Regions from separate parts of the Lysinibacillus sp. FSL K6-0057 genome, predicted to be linked through region 2. Evidence: riboswitches for the same ligand, from Rfam matches in the RefSeq annotation. Region 2 holds a riboswitch; each other region holds the start of a gene.
What was found. Region 2 has a riboswitch for cobalamin ahead of MHB40_RS15620 (energy-coupling factor ABC transporter permease). Riboswitches for the same ligand answer to the same signal wherever they lie in the genome.
Positions count from the first base shown of each region.

Region 1: another riboswitch for cobalamin. It lies ahead of MHB40_RS11505 (ABC transporter substrate-binding protein); the one in region 2 lies ahead of MHB40_RS15620 (energy-coupling factor ABC transporter permease).
Region 3: another riboswitch for cobalamin. It lies ahead of MHB40_RS12490 (glutaredoxin); the one in region 2 lies ahead of MHB40_RS15620 (energy-coupling factor ABC transporter permease).
Region 4: another riboswitch for cobalamin. It lies ahead of cobT (nicotinate-nucleotide--dimethylbenzimidazole phosphoribosyltransferase); the one in region 2 lies ahead of MHB40_RS15620 (energy-coupling factor ABC transporter permease).

Region 1 covers NZ_CP152047.1:2,354,380-2,356,580, forward strand. The annotation lists gene MHB40_RS11500 (translation factor GTPase family protein) at 1-805, opposite strand, end outside; cobalamin riboswitch at 964-1,151, shown strand; gene MHB40_RS11505 (ABC transporter substrate-binding protein) at 1,318-2,201, shown strand, end outside.
Region 2 covers NZ_CP152047.1:3,122,226-3,124,426, reverse strand. The annotation lists gene cbiQ (cobalt ECF transporter T component CbiQ) at 1-48, opposite strand, end outside; gene MHB40_RS15625 (energy-coupling factor ABC transporter substrate-binding protein) at 54-326, opposite strand; gene MHB40_RS15620 (energy-coupling factor ABC transporter permease) at 330-1,076, opposite strand; cobalamin riboswitch at 1,224-1,409, opposite strand; cobalamin riboswitch at 1,662-1,844, shown strand; gene MHB40_RS15615 ((2Fe-2S) ferredoxin domain-containing protein) at 1,990-2,201, shown strand, end outside.
Region 3 covers NZ_CP152047.1:2,552,704-2,554,904, reverse strand. The annotation lists gene nrdE (class 1b ribonucleoside-diphosphate reductase subunit alpha) at 1-329, opposite strand, end outside; gene nrdI (class Ib ribonucleoside-diphosphate reductase assembly flavoprotein NrdI) at 326-685, opposite strand; gene MHB40_RS12490 (glutaredoxin) at 682-906, opposite strand; cobalamin riboswitch at 1,023-1,201, opposite strand; gene MHB40_RS12485 (hypothetical protein) at 1,502-2,161, opposite strand; gene MHB40_RS12480 (hypothetical protein) at 2,155-2,201, opposite strand, start outside.
Region 4 covers NZ_CP152047.1:1,299,999-1,302,199, reverse strand. The annotation lists gene MHB40_RS06055 (trimeric intracellular cation channel family protein) at 1-69, shown strand, start outside; gene cobT (nicotinate-nucleotide--dimethylbenzimidazole phosphoribosyltransferase) at 121-1,176, opposite strand; cobalamin riboswitch at 1,265-1,441, opposite strand; gene MHB40_RS06045 (DMT family transporter) at 1,526-2,201, opposite strand, start outside.

The DNA of each region.
Region 1 (2,201 bases), 770 kb from region 2:
CCCGCACATGTAAGGAGCCCTTGACAGCCTTCATAAAGGTTAAACGCTGATGCCCATCATGACGAATTTTAAAAACCTCTCCTTCAAACGGGACATCCTGCTCAAATTGGGTAGCCGTTAACAGGGGAAGCTGGTCAAGAAATTCCTGAATGCCCTCATCCTTTAAGGCAGAGCCTATAAAGCAAGGGAAAGCACATTCGTTTTTAATCATGGCCTGTAGCTGAGCAAGACATGGTTCATGCTCTAATGACTCATTCAGAAAGGCATCCAGCAATTTTTCGTCGCGCTCCGCCAGCCATTCCATGATGCTATTTGACACATAATCTGCTCGCAGCGGTTCATCGACGAACAACACATGCTGAGAGCAATCTTTACGAAGCTGGCTCATGACAGCTCCTACATTTGCTCCTTCACGATCCGTTTTATTGATAAAGAAGAAGGTTGGGACATGGTATTTACGTAAAAGCTGCCACACGGTTTCAGTATGGCCTTGTATCCCTTCGACTGCGCTAATGATAATAATGGCATAATCCATCACACGGATGGCACGCTCCATCTCAGGGGAGAAATCGACATGCCCAGGTGTATCAATCAATGTGTATGTATCATCGCCAATGCTCATGCGACCTTGCTCGGCAAAGATCGTAATCCCACGCCTGCGCTCTAGCTCATGATTATCAAGAAAGGTATCCTGATGATCGACTCGACCACGGGCTTGAATACTATTTGTATGAAAAAGCACTTGCTCAGAGAAGGTCGTTTTCCCTGCATCCACATGCGCCAGTACACCGATTGTTTTGTACATAAGAAATCCTCGTTTCTATAGATTGCTATCTTTTCATTGTAACAGAATACTCGCATATATAATTCTTGTAAAATAGTTCGTATTTTTGTCGAAATAGTGCTAATATAGTGATGATTGCATAATTAGCGTCATACTACGCTAGTCTATCAATAGTATTGACCATAATAGAACGTATTGGTGCAAATGGCATTTGTCATTTGCTTAAAAGGGAAATCGGTGCAATTCCGATGCTGTCCCGCAACTGTAAATGGGGAGTCTATACAGCATGCCACTGTAGTAAAACTATGGGAAGGCGTATAGATGATGAACCTAAGCCAGGATACCTGCCAGTATGTGTTTTTTGACTAAGAACCACGAGGATGGGGATAGTGATAAAGGTAATGATGATACCGTTATTTCACTATGCTACTCTCTTGGCGACAAGAGGGTTTTTTTTATGCCCTTCCAACCACATGGGTAGTAAAGAAGTCTCTGATTTCTTTCTATATTTTAACAACAAAGGAGAAAAGGACATGAAGAAATGGAAAAGTATATGGCTGATGATGATCATTGCCTTGGTCGCTATTTTAGGGGCTTGTAATGCAAAGGACAAAACTGAATCAGCAGCACAAGGTGAAAAGGTTGAGCCATCTGAGGCAGCAACAGAAGTAACCATTGAAAATAATGACACAAGCCAAACATATAAGGAAGCACCTACGAAAGCGATTAGCTTAAATCAGCATGTGACAGAAATTATGCTGGCGCTTGGCTTAGAGGATTCTATGGTTGGGACGGCTTACTTAGATGACAAAATCTATGAGCCCCTGCAAGAGGCATACGATAAAGTCCCTGTGCTTTCTGACCAATACCCAACGAAGGAGCAAGTGATTGATGCCGAGGCGGATTTCTTATATGCAGGCTGGAAAAGTGGCTTTGGTGAAAAGGGCGTTGGCACACCAGAGGAGCTTGAAGAATTAGGCATTCATACGTATTTACATACGGCTTCTAACATGACAAAACCAACATTAGAAGATATTTTCACTGATATTCGCAATATCGCGAAGATTTTCCGTATCGAAGATCGTGGCGAAGCTTTAATTGAGCAAATGACAAAAGATGTAGAGGCAGTACAAGCTAAATTACCAAAAGATAGCGAAAAATTACGTGTTCTTGTGTTTGATAGCGGTGAAAAGGATGTATTTACAGCTGGTCAAAACTTTATGAATGAGCTGGTGACAATCGCGGGTGGTCAAAATATCTTTGGTGATGTGGAATCAGGCTGGACAACTGTGTCGAAGGAAGATGCAGTAGATCGTAATCCAGAGGTTGTTGTCGTGATTGATTATGGTGAAACAACGGCAGAACAAAAGATCCAATTCTTAAAAAATGATCCAGCATTAAAGGAGATGGAAGCTGT
Region 2 (2,201 bases):
AACAGACGCTAGCTTATTAAGATAGGCATACTTATCAATGAGTAACATAATGGTTAACCTTCTTTATGTTTGCCACGCATATAGCCGATGAAGTAGCCAATAAAGCCAGCTCCAATAGCTGCCTGTAGCACGAATAATAAGCTTTCGATTTCACCGCTTGGTGGCTCCCATAGGCTTTCGAACCATGGTTCATATTCCGCATTGATTTCACCAATGGCTGCTTCTGCCTCTCCATCAGCACCACCAAATTCAGCACCTTTTTGTATGAACAATGGAATGATGGCTAACAACACAACAATTGCTAATAACAATAAATTTTTTTTCATCTGTTAATGTGCCTCCTTTGTTGAGAAAACACGTAAAGTTTTTAATTCGCTAATATTGTATTTTTTCAAGAAATTCATCACAATGACCGTTAAAATCCCTTCACTCACCGCTAAAGGAATTTGAGTTAAAGCAAAAATACCTGCAAACTTTGTAAAGGATGCCATAAAGCCTCCAACTTCTGAAGGGAAGGCTAGTGCTAGTTGTACAGAAGTCACAACATATGTACCTAAATCACCAAGCATAGCTGCGAAAAATACGGCTAGTGAAAATGACAAACCTACTTTTTGTGCTCCTTTAAAGACAAAGTAAGCAATAAAAGGACCTACAATAGCCATCGAAAAGGCGTTCGCCCCTAAAGTCGTGATTCCTCCATGTGCTAATAATAAAGATTGGAATAATAAAACGATTGTTCCAATTACACTCATGGCTAGAGGGCCAAAGAGAACTGTCCCAAGTCCAACACCAGTTGGGTGAGAGCAGCTACCTGTAACAGAAGGGATTTTTAAGGCAGATAGCACAAAAGCAAAGGCTCCTGAAAGCCCTAAAAGCATCTTTGTTTCAGGATTTTCTTCAATTGTTTTGCGAATAGAACGCAATCCTAGAACGATAAAAGGAATAGAAATAACCCACCAAAAAATCGCCCATTCGATTGGTAAAAAACCTTCCATGATATGCATCGCAAAGGCACGTTTTGGCACAATTAAAAAGGCCAATAAAAAATAACTAAGTTTCCACCATGAAAATTTCAAAAAGCTTTCCTCCTAACTAATTAATAGATTTTTAGAATGTAGCGTGCGTAAATAAAAAAGCACTTCTCCGTTGGTGGAAAAGTGCATAGCTAAAAAAGCAAATAACATTCTCATCTGCTAAGCCGCACACCTATCCTCGTAGGCTGAAACGATCACCTATTTTTCGGCAGGTCTCCTGGCTCTAGTTCAATACTTTATAGGTCTTCCCATCCGTTGGACAGTGACATATTCTATAAAGCTCCCTATTACAGTGGCGGGACCGCGCCGGACTCAAACCGGCTTCCCTTTTAAGCAAAATGGCAAGCATTTTACACCGAAAAACATTCAATTGTGAGATTTCACGACAAAGTGTAACATGATTTTCCATAAATATGCTATACCTTTTTATAAAATTTTTTTAATTAAAGGTCAACGGCGAATATTCTGATAATATTCATTGTGCTAATGATGGATATTGTATAAATTTTATACCCCAGTTCACTTCAAAATTGATAAATTTGTCATAAATTTTTAAAGAAATATTGAAATTTTAAAATAATAAGATATGATTAAGACAGTTTTCTATTTAAAATACTAATAAAAATTTCATATAAAACGTCAATAAGTGCTCGAATAGCTCGAGATAATAGGGAAATTGGTGAAAATCCAATACAGCCCCCGCTACTGTAATAGCTGATGAAATCGCAAAGCCACTGGTGCAAACTTGGGAAGGTGCGACTGTAAAATGAAGCTTAAGTCAGGAAACCTGCTTATTTGATTGTGCATGCAAACTTTTCGGAGGGAGAAGTTGAAGCGGAAGCGAGTACCTTTATTTCATGCTATTCGTTTTTATTTGGCTTCTACAAAACCTTTACTCTTCGATTTAGAGTAAAGGTTTTTCTTTTTCCAGAAAGCAAATGAGGGGAGACAGAAGATGACAACATGGAATTTAGAGGGGATGAAAACACATCTCTTTATTTGCAATGGCAGTAGTTGCATGAATAAGGATGGTGAGGAAATTACCTTAGCCATTCGAGATGAAATACAGCGACAAGCACTCGATCAAGAAATACATACGACAAGAACGCGCTGTAATGGACGATGCAAGGATGCCTGTGTGGTAATCGCCTACCCTCAAGGGAATTG
Region 3 (2,201 bases), 570 kb from region 2:
TCTTCGCCGTCACGACTTTTCATAGCATAGCTATCATAAAACTTGCTGGCGCTCATAAAGGATGGGAATCGGAAATTATAATCATAGGCTTTTTTATACAACTTCTTAATAAATTCCATTTCGTACATGTCGATAAATGCTTTCTCATAGTAGCCCTCATCAACTAAATAGCGGATTTTTTCCTCAATATCTATAAAATAACGCAAACGTACGTTGACATACTCTAAAAAGTAGCGGCGCGTAGCTTCACGATCTTTTTCTAACTCAAGTAATCCAGTTGTACTATAACGATTCAGTACGTCATTATTAAGCTTTAAATAGGTTTTCATCTCATTACCCTCGTTTCATAAAACGTTTGTATTGCTTCATAATCTGTTTGATTGCCTCGTAAATCTAATTTCCTTACTAAGGGTACATGATAGGTAGTAGCAATTTTCTCACCAGCAGCGCCAAATACATGATGGCCAAAGTTACTATTGCCACTGGCAACTACTCCTTTACAAAAATCTCTGTTTTTTTCTAAAAAGCGTTGCACCTTCGCTGGAATGTCACCTAAACCATCTGTGTAGGTAATTAAAAGATACGGCTTATTCAGTCGCAATTCTTCAGAGAGCTCGATAGCTTCTGCCTTTAATTTGGATACAACATTTCGGACATTGCCTGTACGACTTGCATAAACGATCATAGGGTAATCAACTCAATTTGAGAAACAATTTCCTGAACATCTCCTATAAAGGTTTCATTCATTTCTAAAACAGGCACACTTAAAAAACCTGCATCTATAATGGTTTGCTTAGCTTGTTCATCGTGATCAATGTTAACAATTTCTGCTTCAAGTCCTGCACGTTGTAATTCAGATTTTACCCACAGGCATTTTGGACAAATTGTTTTCGTATAAAGTTTCATAGAAATCCCTCTTTTCATAAAATAAAAAGGCTATCTCTTTAAGAGAGATAGCTAAAATGGAAACGTTAACATACTAAAAATACCGACGTTCCCATCTCTTAATCCCCGAAGAAATGATTAATTTGTTTTAGAAAGGCAGGTCTCCTGGCTTTGCTTCATTCTCTGATTTCCTTCCCATGCGCATGCACAGTGGATGCTATCATCGTCAGCTTAACAGTTGCGGGGACAGCGTCGGAATTGTACCGAACTTCCCTTTTAAACTACATATAGTAGTACCTTAGTAAAACGAACACAATATATTGTTGTTGTTCAATAGTTTTAAGTTTACCATCCTTCAAATGAAAAGTAAATCTAGATTCTAAACTTCTTTATTTTTGGATTATTCAGTATTTTTTATTATGTAGTTCGAAATAGATTATCACTAATTACTTATACCTAAACAAAATATATATTTTAAACGATGTACGAGATTTTCTATTAAAATCTATCTACAGTAAATCTATTCATTTATAGAATGCCTAAAATAATCTTGAATAGCTATGGAAACAGTCTATATTCTGAAGAAAAATAGACTGTTTGACACTAGGAACATCTATTAGTGCTTTTCAATAAACAGGGCCAATTCCTTATAAAATTCCGGCGTTGCTGCAGAATTTGTATGAAATTGAGGATTATATTTGGATAAAAGCTTATATAATTTAGTTGCAGTTAATAGATTCTGTTCTCTATCGTAAGCCCTAAAACGATCATAGACCTCTTTCACTTTCCCATTTACTGAATGAGAAAAGTAATATTGCACTTCTTTATCCTCTAAGTAGTCTAGTTGCCACTTGTAACATATTAAATTTGTGAGGAAAAACATTTCTAATGCTGGCATTTCCCCACCTTTCATTAGCAATGTCATGCCATAATCAAAGGCATTTTCTAACCATTTCACTCCATGACGGTCCCTGTAAAAACGAATTAATTTTTGTAGACCATGCCCTTGTTCTTTCACAAGATACGAGTGAATATTCGTATTTCCAGCATTTCTTTCCCATTCATCAAGAGAAAATTTATATTTTCTTATCAGTTTCATCCAAAGCTTTTGAAGTTTTTCTTCAGAAATAGCGTGTGTTTGTTTATTCCATTTTAACAGTATCTCTAAATATTCTAATACAAAGCATCTCTCTAGCTCAAAATGATCCAAATTTCTAAATAGAGTATCTTGATCAATATCAATGCTATCTTCTAAAATTTTTTCATCTATCAGCATTCTATTGCCCCGACTAACTCACGTTTTATATTTAGATAGG
Region 4 (2,201 bases), 1.8 Mb from region 2:
ACAGCGTTACGTATTCTTTCCTATATGATGAAGTGGCGCTTGCCATTACGAAAATTAAATCGTGCATAAATACCATTCAGCCAATGACCAAAAATTAAGTCATTGGCTGTTTTATTGTTTTTATCTTTTTAACAACTGCATTGATTCTTCTAAAGTCACCATATTTTTCATCATCGAGCAGGCTGCATCTAAAATGGGAAAGGCTAGGGCTGCACCAGAGCCTTCACCTAAACGCATATTCATGTACAACATTGGTTCAATGCCAAATAATGCAGCGGCAATTTTAGCCCCTGGTTCCTCTGAGGCATGGGAAGGAATAATATAATCTTTTACTTTTGGTTCGAGCTTATAAGCAATGAGCGCGGCAATAGTTGAAATAAATCCATCAATGACAACAGGTTTACGATGGACTGCAGCGCCAAGTATAATGCCTATCATCGCCCCTATCTCTAACCCGCCAACCTTAGCTAGAACATCGATGACATCTTTAGGATTAGGCGTATTTAAGCTAATTGCTTTTTCAATAATCGCCGCTTTATGGGCAATTCCACCTTGACCAACTCCTGCTCCAAATCCTGTTACTTCAATTGGGTCACAGTCAGTTAGAACAGCTAATATCGCAGCACTCGGTGTTGTATTGCCGATGCCCATTTCCCCAGTTCCAAGTACATTGGCACCTTTTCTGATTTCCTCTGTTGCCACACGAATTCCTACTTCAATGGATTGAATAGCCTCTTCTCTAGACATAGCTGGACCTTGTGCCATGTTATCTGTACCATATTTAATTTTATGAATGAGGACACCTGCATCAAGTGGAATATCTTCTTTTACCCCAACATCTACTGTTACTACCTTTGCATTGGTAATGCCCGCAATCGCACAAACACCTGTACCTCCCTTAGGAAAATTTAATGTTTGAAAGACCGTCACATCTTGTGGATTCGTGGTTACACCTTCCTCACAAACACCGTGATCTGCTGCACAAACAATGATGACTTTTTTATCAATCACCGGAAATAATTGTCCAGTTATGCCAGAAAGCTGCACTGCAATGGACTCTAGTTTTCCTAAACTGCCAGGGGGTTTACATAGGGCATCTATACGCTGTCTAGCTTGCTCCATCACCTTCAGGTCAGCACCTTGGATGTTTTGTATCGTGTCTTGTAGTAATTGCATGATAATTGCTCCTCTCTTTTTAAGACAAAAAGAAAAAGTCTGTAGTTTATTGTCATGACAAATAAACTACAGACTTTTCCATCATCTATATCTTCTAAAGCATGTAGGCAGGTCTCCTGGCTCAAGTTCAACATCTCATAGCACCTTCCCAGCAATTTGCTAGTGGCATTCACTATGAAACTCCCTTATACAGTGGCGGGTCCGCTAAAGCTTTTCACTTTATTCCCTATTCTCCCTATTGGGCACCTATTGCTTTTATTCAACTACTTTAAATCTACGACAGCTCACTTTTCCTGTCAATATGTGAAAAGTAAACTTGTAAAACTAAACAGTAACACTATAAAGTGGCTTATGTCTTTTCCAATTCACTTAGTAATGTTGAGCCTAATAGAAGAACAGCCCCTATTATTTGTAGGACTGTCATTTGTTCACCAATAATCATTGTTGAGAGTACTAATGATGTCAGTGGATCAATATAGCTAAGAATGGCTATACTTTGACCTTTTAGCTGAGACATGCCTAAAAAGAACAAAAAGAACCCCACACCTGCATGCACAATACCAAGTACTATCAATACTAGAACGAACCCAAAACTAATTTGCATCACTTGAAAACCCGTAGTCCCTACAATATAGAGACAGAGCAAAAATGCAGCTAAAGAGAGTTGGATAATTGTATTTTCGGGCTCTTTTAAACCACGAATACGTTTATTTGTAAAGGTTAGTACCGTGTAAAAGCATGCTGCGATCAAACCATAGACAATACCGATAAAGTGACCACTGTTCTCCATGTTTTGGCTTTGGACAATCAAAAATAGGCCTATTAATGCTACAGCAACATACACTATTTTTCTCCCTACTAACGTCTCTTTTAAAATAATAGGAGATAAACAGATGACCAGTACTGGCGCAAAATAATAACTTAGTGCTGCATTGGCAATGGTCGTTTCCTTATAAGCCTGAAATAAAAATATCCAATTACCGCATAATGCTAAACTTGAAAGCATTAACGGCCATTTATTTTGG